Regions from separate parts of the Mesoaciditoga sp. genome, predicted to be linked through region 3. Evidence: riboswitches for the same ligand, from Rfam matches in the RefSeq annotation. Region 3 holds a riboswitch; each other region holds the start of a gene.
The links. Region 3 has a riboswitch for cobalamin ahead of ACXJIN_RS04750 (cob(I)yrinic acid a,c-diamide adenosyltransferase). Riboswitches for the same ligand answer to the same signal wherever they lie in the genome.
Positions count from the first base shown of each region.

Region 1 (2,265 bases), on a different contig from region 3:
GAAGAAAGAGTTCAATCCTCTTATAGTTGCCTCAATGAAGACAAGTATTCCAGAAGAAAGAGCCCAGCTCTACAAAGAGCTCGCAACGAAAGCACATGATTACGCCGTGGAACTTTACATGATTCAACCATTCGGTCATCATGTTGAAAGAACATGGGTAAAAGGTTGGTATTACAATCCAATGAGCTTAATGGCTGGATTGGATTTCTATAAACTTTCTAAGTGATGGTATACTTACCAGCGCGTCCAACGAAGCGAGCCGAGGGAGCCCCCGCCCTCGGCTTCGATTTATAATATAAAAAAATGGCAATTGGAGGAATTGAAATGAGAGTTAGCGAAGCGTTAAAGATATTTGAAGAGCTGGTACCATTAAATCTTACAGAAAAATACGATGCCGTCAATGGTCTTCAAATTGAAGGCGCAGATGTGGATGTCAAGTGTATTTTGACTTGTCTGGATGTTACACCGACAACTGTTAAGATGGCGATAGAACGCGGCTGTCAAATCGTTATATCTCATCATCAGCCAATAATTATCCCTTCAAGGACCGTTTTAAAATCTGATTGGTACGGCGAAATAGTGAGCCTGGCGTTGAAGCATGACATAACCATCTACAGTATTCACACGGCTTACGATTCCGTGAAAGGGGGATTGAACGATTACGTCGGAAAGCTTATAGGTCTTGAAAATATGCACCCTTTGCAGCATCATAACGGTGATCAGAGTAGCCCGCATGGAATGGGAAGAATAGGAGTGTTAAAAAAAACTTTGTCATTAAATGACTTTGCCAAGCAGGTAAAAGAAAAACTCAGCGCATCCACTTTGAAAATTGTAGGGGATGGGAAAAAGCCAATTCAAAAAGTTGCAATTGGAACGGGGAATGGACTGGCGCTGATAGATGATGTTTTGAAAAGCGATGTAGATGTTTACGTTACTGGAGATGTTCAGTATCGTGACATAAGGAAGATGGTTCAAAATAAGATGGCAATGATAGCAATCGAGCATGATGATACGGAAAAATTCTTTTCTAAATCGATAAGGGAAAAACTTGAAAGAAGGTTTCCTTACTTACAGTTCGTGGAGTTCAACGACAAATTTTATCATGTACTGGATTGATTAACTGCGATCGAAATGTTATAATCCGATTAACTTAAAAATTGAATACCTCCGAAGGTAAAGGTACTTAATAAGTTTAATAGGGAAGATAGTGAAAATCTATCACGGCCCAGCCACCGTGATCAGGGACGAAATCTGCAATAGCCACTGACTTTTTGTTGGGAAGGCGCAGAAAGTAGGATGATCTGAGAGTCGGGAGACCTGCCTTTATCCGGAGAGCTTCTCAACCTCTAGGGAGGAGTGAGAAGATATTTTATTGTTGGAGGTGATTTTATGAAATTGCATGAATTTCTTTCTAAAGAGATCATGCGCTCTTACGGAATTCCCGTACCAAAGTCCTTCCTTGTAAGAAAAGGAGAATCTCCAAAGAATTTTTTTCTTCCTTGCGTTTTGAAATCTCAAGTTTTGGTTGGAAGCAGAATGAAAAATGGTGGTGTGCTCTTCGTCAATACGCCTCAAGAGTTTGAACATGGACTCAAAATTCTTCTTGGAAAAAAGATAAAATATGAAATTCCATTTGGGGTGCTGGTTGAAGAAAAAATTCCAACAAAACACGAACATTATCTTTCACTAATTCTTGATAGGGATGAGAAGGATATCTCTCTTATATACTCAAATGACGGCGGAATTGATGTGGAAACTTCACAGAATTTTGTCAAAGGGCAATTCGATAGGATGGTAAAAAATATTGATCCAAGAACCGCGAAAATTGCTCTTATTTTGAGAAGAATAGCTTTAGAAAAAGATATAACACTTCTTGAAATAAATCCTCTTGGCGAAATGGAAAATGGAGAATTTATAGCACTTGATGCAGTTTTTTATTTAGACGATTCAGCAATTTACAGGCAATCCTGGGTCAAAAAATTTGCAGAAGAAAATCCTTATCCATTTAATTATGTTAAGTTAGAAGGAAATATAGGAATAATCGGGTGCGGAGCCGGCATAGTAATGGCAACCATAGATATGGTTAAGCTTTTCGGCGGTGAGCCAGCTGATTTTTTAGACCTTGGCGGAGGGGCTAACAAAGATGTTACAGTGTTTGCACTTGAAACACTTAAAGGTTATGGAATTAGAAAAACCATTATGAATATATTTGGCGGGATCACAAAATGCGATGAAATAGCGAGGGCTATTGTCGATTTCAAAAAG
Region 1 is NZ_JBPNHS010000006.1:7,431-9,695, reverse strand. It holds gene ACXJIN_RS00855 (ABC transporter substrate-binding protein) at 1-226, shown strand, start outside; gene ACXJIN_RS00850 (Nif3-like dinuclear metal center hexameric protein) at 325-1,116, shown strand; cobalamin riboswitch at 1,161-1,339, shown strand; gene ACXJIN_RS00845 (ATP-grasp domain-containing protein) at 1,390-2,265, shown strand, end outside.
Region 1: another riboswitch for cobalamin. It lies ahead of ACXJIN_RS00845 (ATP-grasp domain-containing protein); the one in region 3 lies ahead of ACXJIN_RS04750 (cob(I)yrinic acid a,c-diamide adenosyltransferase).

Region 2 (2,265 bases), on a different contig from region 3:
AGGCCGCTCCGGACGAAACTCCAAGAATATATGGATCGGCCAAAGGATTTTTCATCATGGCTTGAAAAGCGTTACCCGTCGATGCCAATGCCGCACCCACTCCTAATCCGAGCAAAATTCTCGGAAGACGAAGCTGCAATATGATAACATTTTGAACGTTAGAAACCTTCATACCTACCAAACTTTTGAAGATATCTGAGATGGGAATGTAAACAGAACCAAATGCCAAATTCAGTAGAACAAAGGCCGTTAAAATGGGGAGGGCGATCAAAAAGCCCCTTCCCCTTTTAAACTTTACCATGCTTTGCTGAAAATATTGTAAAGCTCTTCTAATAGTCCTACAAGCTTTGTGTTAGGCTGCGATGCGATATTTCCATTTATAGCATAAACATGTCCTTCTTGAACGGCTTTGAGATCTTTAAAAGCGGGATAACTTTCAAAAGCTTTGATAGCCGCTTTTTGACCATTGGGAGCGTAGTAAGGCACCAATATGATATCTGGGTTTTGAGAAACTACAAATTCTGGGCTTACGGGTAGCCATCCGTTAGGTCCGGCGTAATTACCTGTAACGTTGACACCACCAGCTAAAGATATGATTTGATTTAAAAAAGAGCCCATGCCAGCCGTCCAAATCTGTTTTCCAGCGCTGCCGTAAAAAACCCTTGGTCTCTTGTCAATTGGCACGTTATAAGCTGCCTTTGAGATCTTCAAAACCTTTTCTTTTAACGCAGACACAAGTTTTTGTCCCTTTTGTGGATCTCCCATAATGGTTGCCACATCCAGCAGATCTCTGTAAATTCCATTAAGATTATTTGCACTTAAAACAAATGCTTTCACGCCTATCTTTGCAAGGCGTTGGTATTGTGAAAGTTGAAATCCGCCAAACATAAAAACCACGTCTGGTCTCAAAGAAAGAATTTTTTCCATGTTCAGTGGGTACATTAAGCCAATGTTCGCTGCCTTTGTGTAAGAGTCGTACTTCGTCACTCCAACCAAATCTTTGGAATACCCTAATTCCAATAAGAAATCTGTTATGGAAGGTGCCGCACTGATAACTCTTTGAGGCGCCGAATTGAATGTAACTACGTGCCCGGCATCATCAACTAACGTTAAAGGATACTGCACGGCAAAAAGCATTGTGAACGCCAAAACGAGTATTACACCAACTATCAAATACTTTTTCATAGCAAAACCTCCTTTTTGAAAAATAAAAAGCCGACTTTTTTAGTCGGCTGGTTTCCCTTTTTAACCATACCACACACTTTCTCCGAGTGGGAGGGTATCTCGAAACAGGCAGGTCTCCTGGCTCTCGGTTCTTCCTCCATCCGCGCCTTCCCGGTTTTCCCAGTGGCATCGTGCGAATGTCGTCCCCGATCACAGTGGCGGGACCGCGCCGGATTTTCACCGGTCTTCCCTTTTAAACTTCTCGTACCTGTTTCCGAAATTATTCTACCACGCTAAGATCTATTTTTCAAGTTTTGATTTTAAAATGGATCAATAAGGGTTTTCTTTTTGTTTTTTTATGGTGTAGAATAGAATTAAGTATTCATGAAGGAGGGAGCAAATATGTCAGGACCACGAGTCGTTAGAGCACCAAGGGGCACTGACCTCACATGTAAGAGTTGGCAAACGGAAGCTCCAATGAGAATGATAATGAACAACTTAGATCCAGAAGTAGCGAGAGATCCGGAACACCTTATAGTCTATGGTGGAACGGGGCGCGCTGCGAGAAACTGGGATGCGTTTGACGCCATCGTTGAAACCCTAAAAAGGCTGAACACGGATGAAACCATGCTGGTTCAATCCGGAAAACCGGTTGCCGTTTTTAAAACTAACGAATGGGCACCGCGTGTTTTGATAGCGAATTCTCTTCTCGTTCCAAAATGGGCAAATTGGGATTATTTTCGAGAGCTTGAAGAACGTGGACTTATAATGTATGGACAAATGACCGCCGGAAGTTGGATATACATAGGAACTCAAGGGATATTGCAAGGAACGTATGAAGTCCTGTACGCCGTCGCGCAAAAATACTTTAACGGAACGCTCGCTGGCACTATAACAGTTACAGCGGGTCTTGGAGAAATGGGAGGAGCACAGCCGTTGGCCGTTACACTGAACGATGGCGTTGTCATAAATGTAGAAGTGGATAAAAGAATGATAGACAGAAGGCTAAAAACCGCATATCTGGACACATGGACGGATTCTTACGAAGAAGCTTTGAAAATGGCAAAAGAAGCAAAAAAGAAAAGAGAACCTCTTTCTATA
Region 2 is NZ_JBPNHS010000014.1:12,804-15,068, reverse strand. It holds gene ACXJIN_RS02865 (FecCD family ABC transporter permease) at 1-271, opposite strand, end outside; gene ACXJIN_RS02860 (ABC transporter substrate-binding protein) at 295-1,185, opposite strand; cobalamin riboswitch at 1,276-1,451, opposite strand; gene hutU (urocanate hydratase) at 1,567-2,265, shown strand, end outside.
Region 2: another riboswitch for cobalamin. It lies ahead of ACXJIN_RS02860 (ABC transporter substrate-binding protein); the one in region 3 lies ahead of ACXJIN_RS04750 (cob(I)yrinic acid a,c-diamide adenosyltransferase).

Region 3 (2,265 bases):
TCGTTTTACCTTTTTCTTTTAAATTCACTATCATGTCCCATACGTTTCTCCTCGCCTGAGGGTCCAGTCCCGTTGTTGGCTCATCCATGAAAATGAGATCGGGATTTCCAGCCAACGCAACGCCTATGGCAAGGCGTTGCCGTTGTCCACCGGATAATTTCTCAACTCTTGTATTTTTCTTATCTTCAAGGCTCACTATTTTAAGGATTTCCTCTATTCTTAGCCCACTGGAGTAGAATCCTCTAAAGGTCTTTAAAGTTTCAACAACGCTGAGATGCTCAATGAAGTTATTTTCTTGAAGCACGACACCAATTCTTTCTTTCAAACTAAGCGGAATTCCATTTTTTATGTGTGTTCCGAAAAGAAACACATCTCCTTCATCGTGTTTTTTCAATCCTTCCAATATTTCTAAAGTTGTCGTTTTACCGGCCCCGTTTGGTCCTAACAACGTAAAAACTTCTCCCTTGAAGACATCAAATGATATGCCATCGACCGCTTTCACATCACGATAATGCTTTTTAAGATTTTTTACCTTTAAAATGCTTTTTTTTTTCCACTTTTTCCCCCAGCATTCGAAATCAAATGGTCCTATTTTTCTATTCCAACTCTTTCTTGGACTCCCGCATTGAAATAATGCTTGATCTCTTTCATTTCAGTTACCAAATCAGCCATTTTCATCACATTATCAGTGGCATATCTACCGGTTAAAATTATCTCGGTTGAAGAAGACTTTTCTTTTATAAGCTTTAGAATATCTTCTTCTTTTATAAGCCCTAGATAAATAGCCACATTGACTTCGTCCAACACCACAACGTCGTATTTTCCGCTGGTGACTTTTTCTTTCGCTAATTCAAGAGTTTTTGCTGCCGCTTCTATATCTTCTTTTTTCGGACCGCCTATTACGAATTCTGGCCGTCCGCCTTGATAGAATTCTATTCCAAGTTTTTTAAAACTTTCCAATTCGCTCGTGTACTGACCCTTCATAAACTGAATAAAAGAGACTTTCAATCCAGCCCCTACGGCTCTCACGCTAAGACCGATGGCGGCGGTGGTTTTCCCTTTTCCATTTCCCGTGTAAACTTGAACGTATCCTTTTTCCATTTGAAGATCACCTCATTTAAATTTTTTTGGCAATCATGGAAAAGAGGCAAAAAGTGCAGAATAGTTTTCACCAGCCTCTCTCCACGAAGGCGTGGTGTCATGAGTTTCCCGGCTTCCGGTTTCATCCTACTTCTCATGCCTTCCCGAACATTTGTCAGTGGCTTTGTTATGAGTTTCGTAGCCGGTCACGGTGGCGGGCCCGCCCTGGATTTTCACCAGAGTTCCTCGTAGACTGGGAAATTATAGCATATGTATGCTATGATCTACTTTGAAAGATGGTTTAAAGATGAAAAAAGTTAAGATGAAATAGGAGGAACTGCCATGATTTTCGAAAAAGAAGTCTTACAGAAATTCTCAAAACATTCAATAGTTGCTGGAATATTGATGGTAATAGTTGGAACTCTTGGGATTTTAATCCCTCCAATAATGAGTCTGAGCGCGGCGGTTTTCTTTGGTAGCGTTCTCGTTACAAGTTCCATTTTCACAGCGTACGCCACTTTTAAAAGTTACAAAAAATCTCACGGTGCCTGGCTCAAATCTGTTGTGCTTTTTATAACTGGTTTGCTTATGCTCATTTTCCCCGGAATTGGTGTTGCAGCACTGGGTATTATGTTTTCAGCTTACCTGTTGATCGATGCTTTTTCAAACTTCACTTTTGCATTCGATATAGCTGGTTCGAAATTGAGCGCATTGCTTGCCATTTTAAACGGTACGCTGTCCATATTCTTGGGAATTTGGATGATAATGGGATGGCCTTTCAGTTCCATATTTTGGGTTGGGTTGATCGTTGGCATAAGTTTGCTTTTCGATGGGTTTGAACTTATAATGCTGGGATCAATTGCAAAAAAAGGAAACTTCTAACTCACATTGTGCGTTAATGTTACAAAACGTTTCAAAAAATTAAATCGCAAGCTTGAAAACCCCAACTAAAAGAGCCAAGACGTTTTGACAGAACTTCGAAAAAATTGTTCTTCGTAATATTCACGCACAACATGAGTTTTTAAGATTTAGAAGTCTTAATTCTTTCAAAACAAGAGTAAATGTTTGCCCTATTTTGACGGGCAAAGCCAATAAGAGTTATACCACGTTTTTTTGATTCATCAATCGCTTCAGCCGTGACGGCCGCTTTGGTTACGATGAATTGAATGCCTATTTTGGCACATT
Region 3 is NZ_JBPNHS010000023.1:21,100-23,364, reverse strand. It holds gene ACXJIN_RS04755 (ABC transporter ATP-binding protein) at 1-502, opposite strand, end outside; gene ACXJIN_RS04750 (cob(I)yrinic acid a,c-diamide adenosyltransferase) at 589-1,101, opposite strand; cobalamin riboswitch at 1,203-1,328, opposite strand; gene ACXJIN_RS04745 (HdeD family acid-resistance protein) at 1,423-1,962, shown strand; gene ACXJIN_RS04740 (formate dehydrogenase accessory sulfurtransferase FdhD) at 2,102-2,265, opposite strand, start outside.